DNA from 2 places in the Erwinia sp. AC075 genome. Region 2 is predicted to be linked to the other one. Evidence: predicted binding sites of a transcription regulator. Region 2 holds the regulator's gene; the other holds the start of a gene.
The links. The regulator PhoB, encoded in region 2, activates phosphate uptake and scavenging genes when phosphate is short. The targets are predictions, from matches to a motif close to CTGTCATAAAACTGNCNNAT.
Positions count from the first base shown of each region.

Region 1 (5,209 bases), 430 kb from region 2:
GAAGGGAGAGAGGGGGGAAAAGCAAAGCATCGGCGACAGGGATGTCGCCGCTGAGCCCCCAGGGATGGGTTTACGGCGTCTTTGTGTTCCCCCCTCTCTCCCTGAGCAAAGCACCGAAACATCCAGACGACTTCCCTAACACACGGGTCAAAATCAAAGATGCCTTATGGGTTTTCGATTAGCCCGGTTTCCACGCTGAAATGCCGCTGCTCGCGCGGTTCCAACATGATCAACGTGCCTGCCTGCTTCGCTGCGTTCAAGCCTTCCGGGCGGCAGGTGGCCGGTAACACATAGGCGGCGACCTGCTGATCGCTGTTGTGCAGGATCCAGCGCGTGGCATAGTTGAACTGCGCGGTCTGGAAGGTGGTGCTGAAACCGTGGCCGTCCGGCGAGTGCAGATTAAAGGTCACCGTCTCGCCGTACTGCGCCAGATTATCAGCAAAAAACACAATCTCCGGATCGTACATTTCCGGGCGGGTCAGCCCGCCAAAGGCCTGCGGTTCCGCCGCAAGCTGACGGGTATAGTCCAGCCACACCGGCGTTGGATGCACGTGGCCAGGAATCGAGGTCCGCAACGTAAAGGCACTGTCCGGAATACTCTGGCTAAAAGTGCCGTTGTCGACATAGGCGCTGTTCATATGGCACATGTACTGCAACGGCATCGCCTTGCCGGACAGATTGGTGACCGCCATCTCAATGCGCAGGCGCGGCCGATCCGCCAACAACGTCACACCTGGCAATGCGCGATAGTGATGGCCAAAACCTTTGATGTACTCCACCTCGCCGCGCACCGACACGCCCTCTTCTTCCAGCACGATCCAGGCGCTATCCATGCGGGCGCAGGCCATCTCGCCGTGCAACGCATGGACATCGCCCTCGCCAGGGCAACCGTTGGCCAGCAGGCCGGAGTGGAAGGCGAAGCAGCCGTAAGTGTCGATAATGTCCTTGCCCGGCAACGGTTGCTTAAAGCCGTTGCCCATGGTCATCCGCTGACCGTCGAAAGCCGCATCCCACACCATCTGCCCGTAATACGGCAGCACGATTACATAGCCACGGCGGTTCTCCATCCGCACCGCCTCAATCCCTGAGGGGTAACGGAACAGATCGACTTTGACGTCGGCGTTATCCAGCAGCGTGCGCGGCGTTTCACCGAACAGCGAGGGATGCAGTGGCAAAGTGGTTCTCATCGTGCCTCCTCAGCCAGACGACCAGTAACTGCCGGCTGTTTTTTGTGGCGCAGTTCGCCCCAGAAGTAGAAGCCCACCCAGGCGAAGCACAAAAGTGAGACGCCAAACGCCATCTGCATCGAGCCGAGACGGTCAGATACCAGACCCTGCAAGGCCGGGATAAAGGCGGCACCGACAATCGCCATCACGATAAACGCGCCGGCCACTTCGGTGTATTTGCTCTCGACGGTAGACAGGGTGCCGGCATAAATCGTCGCCCAGCACGGTCCAAACAACACGCTGACGAACACGGCGGCATAGACGGCGGTGAAGTTCGGCACCAGCATCACGTAGGCCAGCGTGGCCACACCGACGATGGAATAAGCAATCAGCACCTTCTCGGCGCGGAAGCGCGTCATCAGGAAGTTGGCGACAAACTTGCCGATAAAGAAGCAGATAAAGCTGTAAATCATAAAGTTAGAGGCATGACGCTCGTTGGCCGCACCGAGGTTCAGCGCCAGACGAATGGTGAACGACCAGACCGCCACCTGCATCCCCACGTAAAGGAACTGCGCAATGATGCCGCGCTTGAAGTGGCGGTTTTTGGCCAGATAGCTGAAGGTTTCGCCAAGGCTCGGCAGCTTTTTCTCATTGCTCTGCGGTTTGCAGTGCGGATAACGGGTCAACAGGAACAACACCATCACCACCACCAGGACCATCACAAGGTATTTGTAAGGTTCCAGCGTGTGCTCCAGCATGGTCAGACGGAACTGGTGCAGCTGTTCCGGGTTCATGCCGGCCATCTGGCTGTGCAGGCTGTCGCCATCCTGGAACACCAGGTATTTGCCCAACACGATGCCCATCAGCGCGCCAATCGGGTAGAACGTCTGGCTGACGTTCAGCCGCAACGTGGCGTGATCGCGGTGACCGATCATCGAGCTGTAGGTATTCGCCGCCGTTTCCAGGAAGCTCAACCCGATAGCAATCGCGAAGATCGCCGCCAGGAACATGGTGTAGGTCGCCATATGCGAAGCCGGATAGAACATCACGCAACCGGCGATATACAGCGCCAGCCCCAGCAGGATCGCAATCTTGTAGCTACTGCTGCGGATCACCAGCGAGGCCGGGATGGCAATTAAAAAGTAGCCGCCGTAAAAGGCGCTCTGCACCAGCGCGCTGGCGAAATCGCTGAGGGCGAAAACGCTTTTGAACTGGGTGATCAAAATATCATTCAGGCTGGCGGCGCAGCCCCATAACGGGAACAGGCACGAGAGCAAAATAAACTGAAACAGTGGCGTCTTATTTAAATAGCCATCAGGCTGCTGGACGATGGTCGGTTGCATAGCGAATCCTCAGTTAATCGTTGAGAAAACGGTGGAAGGTATCGGCATCAGGGTACGAAAGCTGGGTTCCCCGTCCGGTGACGCTACAGGCGGCATAGTCGGAGGCAGACTGCATTGCCTTCGCGATATCGCCATGCTGGATCAGAAAGTGGGCAAAGCAGCCGATAAAGGCATCCCCTGCGCCACTGGTATCAATCGCCTTCACCGGCGTGGGCTTAATGCGGTGGACGGCATCCCCCTGCATCCACACCGATCCGCGGCTGCCGAGAGTGATAATCAGGTTTTTCAGGCCGCGTCCCAGCAGCATCTGCCCGGCGCGCAGCACCTCGTCTTCGGTGCTGACCGGCAGGCCCGTCAGGATCTCCAGTTCGGTTTCGTTCGGCATAAAGAAGTCGCACTGGCAGGCGTAATCGATGTCCAGACCGGCCACCGCCGGCGCGGGATTGAGGATCACCTGAATGCCGTTCTGCCGCGCAAAGTCGATGGCGTAATAGACCGTCGGCAGCGGGATCTCCAGCTGCAACACCATCAGACGACAGCGCTTAAGATCGTCCGCGGCGGCATCAATATCCGCCGGAGACAGGTGCGCGTTGGCCCCTTTGATAATCAGGATGCGGTTTTGCGACTGGTCATCGACAAAAATCGGTGCCACGCCGCTGGAGGTGCCCGCCGCGACGGTGACGTGCTGCGCGTCGACGCCGAACCGCTGCAAGTTTTTCACCGTGTTGTCCGCAAACAGGTCTTCGCCCACTTTGCTGACCATCATCACGCTTGCACCCAGCTTCGCCGCCGCAACGGCCTGGTTGGCCCCTTTGCCGCCGCAGCCCAGTGCAAAGTCGGGCGCTTCTAAGGTTTCACCGGCTTTCGGCATGCTGTTGGTGTAGGTGATCAGATCGACCATATTGGAGCCGATGACGGCAATGTCCATGACGTTTTCCCCGTGTAAATTTTCATCATTAAATGTTGTGGAAATAACAATAACAATCATCTCATGTTATTTTTGTGACACCCGTCTCAGCCTGAAAATCCCGCCCGCGAGATGTTAATTGGCGATTGACGCCAGAATGAAAATGTTATTATTTTAACAAAACCCCCTAATCTGCTGAGGAGCTTCCCGTGCAAAACCTGGACTATGCCCGCTACATCGACCACACCCTGCTGGCGGCGAATGCCACCGTGCAACAGATCGCCACCCTGTGTGACGAAGCCATCGCCCACCACTTTTACGCGGTGTGCGTCAATTCGGGTTATGTGCCGTTAGTGGCGGAGAAGCTGGCGGGAAGTGAGGTAAAGGTCTGTTCCGTCATCGGTTTTCCGCTGGGTGCCGGGCTGACCAGCGCCAAAGCCTTCGAAGCGAAAGCCGCCATTGCGGCCGGTGCGCAGGAGATTGATATGGTGATTAACGTCGGCTGGCTGCAAAGCGGTGAGGTGAAGGCCGTCAGCGCCGATATTCAGGCGGTGCGCGAGGTTTGCGGCCCGATCCCATTGAAGGTAATATTAGAGACCTGCCTGCTTAGCGATGCGCAAATCATTCAAATCTGTGAAATTTGTCGTGAACTGAAGGTCGCGTTTGTGAAAACGTCCACCGGTTTCAGTACCGGCGGCGCGCGCGAAGAGCACGTCCGTCTGATGCATGACACCGTTGGCCCCGAGGTGGCGGTCAAAGCATCCGGCGCGGTGCGCGACCGGCAGACGGCAGACATCATGATCCAGGCGGGCGCCAGCCGTATCGGCACCAGCTCCGGCGTCGCCATCGTTAACGGCAGCGCTGCCGGCGAGGGTTATTAACCGTATTATCAGGAGTGACTGACCATGGAAACCCGCCGCGACGAGCGCGTAAACAAGCTGGCATCTGCGCTTAAGCGAACCGATAAAATCCACCTGCGAGAGGCGGCGCGACTGCTGGGTGTGTCCGAGATGACCATCCGTCGCGATCTCAACGAACAGCCGTCGGTGGTGGTGTTATTGGGGGGCTACATTGTCAGCGATCCGAAAAGCAATCAGGGTCACTACTTTGTCTCCGATCAGCAGGCGCATAACGTCGAGAAAAAGCGGCGTCTGGGCCAGCTGGCGGCGTCGCTGATTGAGCCGGGTGATACGGTGTTCTTTGACTGCGGCACCACCATGCCGTGGATTGTCGATGCCATCGATAATGAGCTGGCGTTTACCGCCATCTGCTGCGCGATGAACACCTTCCTGGCGCTGAAAGAGAAACCGGCCTGTCAGGTGATCCTCAACGGCGGTGAGTTTCATGCCGACAACGCCATCTTCACTCCGCTGGGTCACGGCTCGGTAATGGACAGCCTGTGTCCCGGCAAAGCCTTTATCTCTGCGGCAGGCATTGATGCCGGTCAGGGTGCGACCTGCTACAACCTCAACGAATTGCCGATGAAGCATCAGGCGATGCAGCGTGCCAGCCACAAGATTCTGGTGGCTGACAGCAGCAAGTTTGGCAAAGTGTTGCCCGCCCGCATCGGCGAACTCAGCGCCTTCGAGACGCTGGTCAGCGACGATGCCCCGCCGAAAGAGCTGGCGCAGAAGCTGAAACAGCTGGGCATTGACGTGATGGTCGGGCAGAAAGCGCGTTAGGTCAGCCTCTTACGCCCAGCGATTAAGGATCTCTTCGCCATCGCGTAAGCGGCGCAGGTTTTCACATACCCCCGCCACGTTGCCGTTCAGCGAATTATCGGTGACGCCGCC
Region 1 covers NZ_CEEDEU010000001.1:3,018,417-3,023,625, forward strand. The annotation lists gene AC0IXH_RS14275 (aldose 1-epimerase family protein) at 165-1,187, opposite strand; gene fucP (L-fucose:H+ symporter permease) at 1,184-2,509, opposite strand; gene rbsK (ribokinase) at 2,523-3,437, opposite strand; gene deoC (deoxyribose-phosphate aldolase) at 3,626-4,297, shown strand; gene deoR (DNA-binding transcriptional repressor DeoR) at 4,322-5,098, shown strand; gene AC0IXH_RS14300 (2-hydroxyacid dehydrogenase) at 5,108-5,209, opposite strand, start outside.
Region 1: rbsK (ribokinase) is a predicted target of PhoB. The motif match lies at 3,499-3,518, and genes of this name have one in related genera.

Region 2 (5,209 bases):
GAGCGGAATCGGGGAGCCGCTGTAGCGAATATGCTCCGTGTTGGCGATGCGCTGCGCGCGGTGGATATGGCCGAGCGCGATGTAATCCGCCGGGGGAAATGCCTGGGCCGGAAAAGCATCCAGCGTGCCGATATAGATATCGCGTACCGCATCACTTTTGGTCACGCCGACGGTGGTCAGATGGCCGGTAGCAATAATCGGCAACGGTAAATCCAGCCTTTGCCGCTCGGCCTGCGCCGCCTGCCAGCAGCGATCGTAATGCTGGGTGATGGCCTCCAGCAGGGTCTGCTGCTTCTCATGGCCAGACTGACCGGCCTGGCTGACGGTGATGTCACGCGGGCGAAGGAAGGGAATGGCGCACAGGACCGCGCCAGGTTCGCCATTGCGCTTATTCAGGATCACCACCTGCTGGGCGATATCGTCACTGGCCGCGGCGATCACCCGGGTGTTGAGACAGGCCAGCAGCTCACGCGATTCATTCAGCGTGGCGACGGAATCATGATTGCCACCCAGCACCACCAGCTGACAGCCGGTTTGCTGGAGGTTGACCACGAAACGGTTATACAGCTCGCGCGCATAGCTGGGCGGCGAACCGGTGTCGAAGATATCCCCCGCGATGATAATGGCATCTACCTGATGTTCCACCGCCTGAGCCAGCAGCCAGTCTGTAAAAGCCTGATGTTCCGGGGCGCGGCTTTTGGTGTAAAAAAATTGGCCCAGATGCCAGTCTGACGTGTGGATAATTCGCATGAGATCCCTTTAAGGCGCAAGGCAGAGTCGACGATTATAAACAGCAACGCGTAAAACCCCAGTCTGAATGACTGTAACCTTCACAAAAGTGTTATTAAACGGCGGCCCGGGCCGTGCTTTTTTCATAAAACTGTCATAAAACTGACGCATAATGACGCCGCAAATCCAGTGACATTCCGTCACAGTAGCAGGAGCAATAATGGCTAAGCGTATTCTGGTAGTCGAAGATGAAGCCCCAATCCGTGAGATGTTGTGTTTCGTGCTGGAGCAAAATGACTATCAACCGATAGAAGCGGAAGATTATGACAGTGCGGTCAATTTGCTTATCGAACCCTGGCCTGATTTGATCCTGTTGGACTGGATGCTCCCGGGTGGTTCAGGCATTCAGTTTATCAAGCATTTAAAGCGTGAAGCGATGACCCGCGACATTCCGGTGATGATGCTGACGGCGCGCGGTGAAGAAGAAGATCGCGTTCGCGGTCTGGAAGTGGGGGCTGACGACTATATTACCAAGCCGTTTTCGCCGAAAGAGTTGGTGGCGCGGATTAAAGCGGTGATGCGCAGGATCTCGCCAATGGCGGTGGAAGAAGTGATTGAGATGCAGGGACTGAGCCTGGATCCTTCGTCTCATCGCGTGATGTCAGACACCCAGCCGCTGGAAATGGGGCCGACGGAATACAAGCTGCTGCATTTCTTTATGACCCATCCTGAGCGGGTTTACAGCCGTGAGCAGTTGCTTAATCATGTCTGGGGCACTAACGTGTACGTCGAAGATCGTACCGTTGACGTTCATATTCGCCGCTTACGTAAAGCGCTGGAACTGACCGGGCACGATCGCATGGTGCAGACGGTTCGCGGAACAGGTTACCGTTTCTCTGCACGTTACTGATCGTTCGCACTGGAGTCTTCACCGTGTTGGAACGCCTCTCCTGGAAGAGATTGTTGCTGGAAGTGGTGCTCGCCTGCCTTCCGGCCCTGATTTTGGGGCTGCTGGTGGGCTACCTGCCCTGGCTGCTACTGGTATCGGTGTTAGCCGTTTTGGGCTGGCATTTCGCTAATTTACTTCGTTTATCCCACTGGCTGTGGATTGACCGCAGCATGACGCCACCGGCGGGGCGCGGCAGCTGGGAACCTCTCTTTTATGGCCTTTACCAGATGCAGGCGAGAAATCGCCGGCGTCGGCGTGAGCTGGGCCATCTGATCAAACGCTTTCGCAGTGGCGCCGAATCCTTACCTGATGCGGTGGTATTGACCACAGAAGAGGGCACCATTTTCTGGTGTAACGGCCTGGCGCAACAGATGCTGGGACTGCGCTGGCCGGAAGACAATGGTCAGAACATCCTTAACCTGCTGCGCTATCCCGAGTTTACCCGCTATGTGCGGCAGCGCGATTTTACCCGACCGCTGACGCTGGTGCTGAACAGCAATCGTCAGCTGGAATTCCGCGTAATGCCCTACTCGGAAGGGCAATGGCTGCTGGTGGCCCGTGATGTGACGCAGATGCATCAGCTTGAGGGTGCCCGGCGCAACTTCTTCGCTAACGTCAGCCATGAGCTACGCACGCCGTTAACGGTGCTGCAGGGCTATCTGGAGATGATGAACGATTCGGTGATGGAAGGCCCGCTGCGTGACAAGGCCCTGCACACCATGCAGGAGCAGACCCGCCGCATGGACGGCCTGGTGAAACAGTTGCTGACCCTGTCGCGGATTGAAGCCGCACCGGCGCTGGATCTGCAGGAAAAAGTCGACGTGCCGATGATGCTGCGTCTGCTGCAGCGTGAAGCGGAAACCCTGAGCCAGGGCCGGCACGAGATTCACTTCACGATGGACGCGGATTTGCGGGTGTATGGCAATGATGAACAGCTGCGCAGCGCCATCTCAAACCTGGTGTACAACTCGGTTAACCACACGCCGGCCGGCACGCGCATCGATATCAGCTGGCTGAGAACTCCACAGGGCGCGCAATTTAAGGTGAAGGATAACGGTCCGGGCATTGCACAAGAGCATATTCCCCGGCTGACCGAGCGCTTTTACCGCGTCGATAAGGCCCGTTCGCGGCAAACCGGCGGCAGCGGGCTTGGCCTGGCGATCGTCAAGCATGCGCTCAGCCACCACAACACCCGGCTGGACATCACCAGCCAGCCTGGCAAAGAGACCTGTTTCAGCTTCTCCTTACCACCAAGGTTGATTGTCAGCAGCGAGTTGGCACAGAATGCGGTTCGATGATCGTAGCGGAACCCTGTGATGAAAAAGCTGTTTCTGATGCTGCTGGCCTGTTTCAGCCTGACCACCCAGGCACAAGAGGGGATGCTGGCCGGTAACCTGACCAGCGTTGGCTCGGATACCCTCGGCAGCTTAATGACGCTGTGGGGCGATAGCTTCAACCGGCAGTTTCCGGGCGTAAATGTGCAGGTGCAGGCCGCTGGTTCCTCTACCGCACCCACCTCGCTGGCGGCCGGCGCGGCGCAGATTGGCGCAATGAGTCGCCCGATGCAGGCGGTTGAGCGCCAGCTGTTCGAGGACCGCTATGGCTATCCACCGCTGGCCGTGCCGGTGGCGATGGATGCGCTGGTGGTGGTGGTCAATCAGGACAACCCGATCAAGGGTCTGAATACGCAGCAGCTCGATGCGATCTTTTCCGTTACCCGGCGCTGTGGCGCGCTCTCCGCGGTGGATCGCTGGGGCGATGTGCAGTTAACTCAACCAAGCTGGGTGTCCCGTCCTTTGCAGCGTTTTGGCCGCAATTCCGCTTCCGGCACCTGGGGCTTTTTCAAGCAGCAGGCGTTGTGCAATGGCGATTTCCGCAATGATGTCGGGGAATATCCCGGCTCTGCGGCGGTGGTGCAGGCCGTGGCGGGCACGCTGAATGCCATTGGCTATGCCAGCATGGGCATTCATCTCAGCGGTGTGAAGACATTACCGGTGTCCCGCGATGGCCAGAACTGGGTGGCGCCGGATGCGGCCAATATTCGCAGCGGCCGTTATCCTTACGCCCGCAAGCTGTACCTGTACGTCAATAAACCACCCGGCAAGCCGCTGGAACCTCTTACCGCCGCGTTTCTTCATCACGTGTTATCCGCTGACGGCCAGGCGCTGGTCACCCAGGCGGGATATCTGCCGTTATCGCCAGAGCAGGTCAGTCAGGCGCGTGCGCTGATTGAGGATCGTTAACACCGGCCAAGATGAATTTTTTTCATGTCTGATGAATTATCCTCGTTTGCGCCAGCGTCGCTCTCATGACACTCTTGCGTCTGGACATATAGACATCCAGAAGTCTAAGAATAACGATTCGTGATAATTTCACCGGTAAATTATGCGCGTGTGCGCAGGTCAGGAGTGACACAACATGCAAAGAGATTCAGCTCAGTATCGTGCCGAAGTGGTAGGCAGCTTCCTTCGTCCCGCCGCCATCAAACAGGCGCGCGAGCAGTTCCAGAAGGGTGAGATTGATGCCGTTGCCCTGCGTCGTATTGAAGATGAAGCCATTCGTGATGTGGTCACTCATCAGCGCGCCTGTGGACTGAAGGTGGTCACCGACGGTGAATTGCGCCGCGCGTGGTGGCACTTTGACTTCTTCGATGGCCTGGAAGGCGTTGAGCGCTATGAGTCTGAGCAGGGCATCCAGTTCAACGGCGTGCAGACCAAAGCCCACGGTATCCGTGTCACCGGCAAGATCGCCTTCGGTAACCATCCGATGCTGGAAGACTTCCGCTACCTGAAAAGTATCAGCGGCGACGCGGTGGCGAAAATGACCATTCCTAGCCCAAGCGTGATGCACTTCCGCGGTGGCCGTAAGGCGATCGACGCCAACGTTTACCCGGATCTTAACGACTACTTCGACGATCTGGCCACCGTCTACCGTGACGCGATTAGCGCATTTTATGCGGCCGGCTGCCGTTACCTGCAGCTCGACGACACCGTCTGGGCTTACCTCTGTTCTGAAGATCAGAAAAGCCAGATCCGCGAGCGCGGCGACGATCCAGAACAGCTGGCGCGCATTTATGCGCAGGTGCTGAATAAAGCCATCGAAGGCAAGCCGGACGATCTGACCATTGGTCTGCATGTCTGTCGCGGCAACTTCCGTTCAACCTGGATCTCCGAAGGCGGCTATGAGCCGGTGGCAGAAATTCTGTTCGGCACCGTGAATATTGATGCCTTCTTCCTGGAGTATGATAACGAGCGTTCCGGCGGCTTCGAGCCTCTGCGCTTTATCAAACCCGGCAAGCAGCAGGTGGTGCTGGGCCTGATCACCACTAAAAACGGTGAGCTGGAAAATCCGCAAACGGTGAAAGCGCGGATTGCCGAAGCGGCGCAGTTTGTCAGCCTCGATCAAATCTGCCTGAGCCCGCAGTGTGGCTTTGCCTCCACTGAAGAGGGCAACAGCCTGACCGAAGAGCAGCAGTGGGCGAAGCTGCGTCTGGTGGTCGATATCGCCAAAGACGTCTGGTAACCCTGCATC
Region 2 covers NZ_CEEDEU010000001.1:2,591,781-2,596,989, reverse strand. The annotation lists gene sbcD (exonuclease subunit SbcD) at 1-750, opposite strand, end outside; gene phoB (phosphate response regulator transcription factor PhoB) at 950-1,639, shown strand; gene phoR (phosphate regulon sensor histidine kinase PhoR) at 1,663-2,976, shown strand; gene AC0IXH_RS12380 (PstS family phosphate ABC transporter substrate-binding protein) at 2,995-3,921, shown strand; gene AC0IXH_RS12375 (cobalamin-independent methionine synthase II family protein) at 4,097-5,200, shown strand.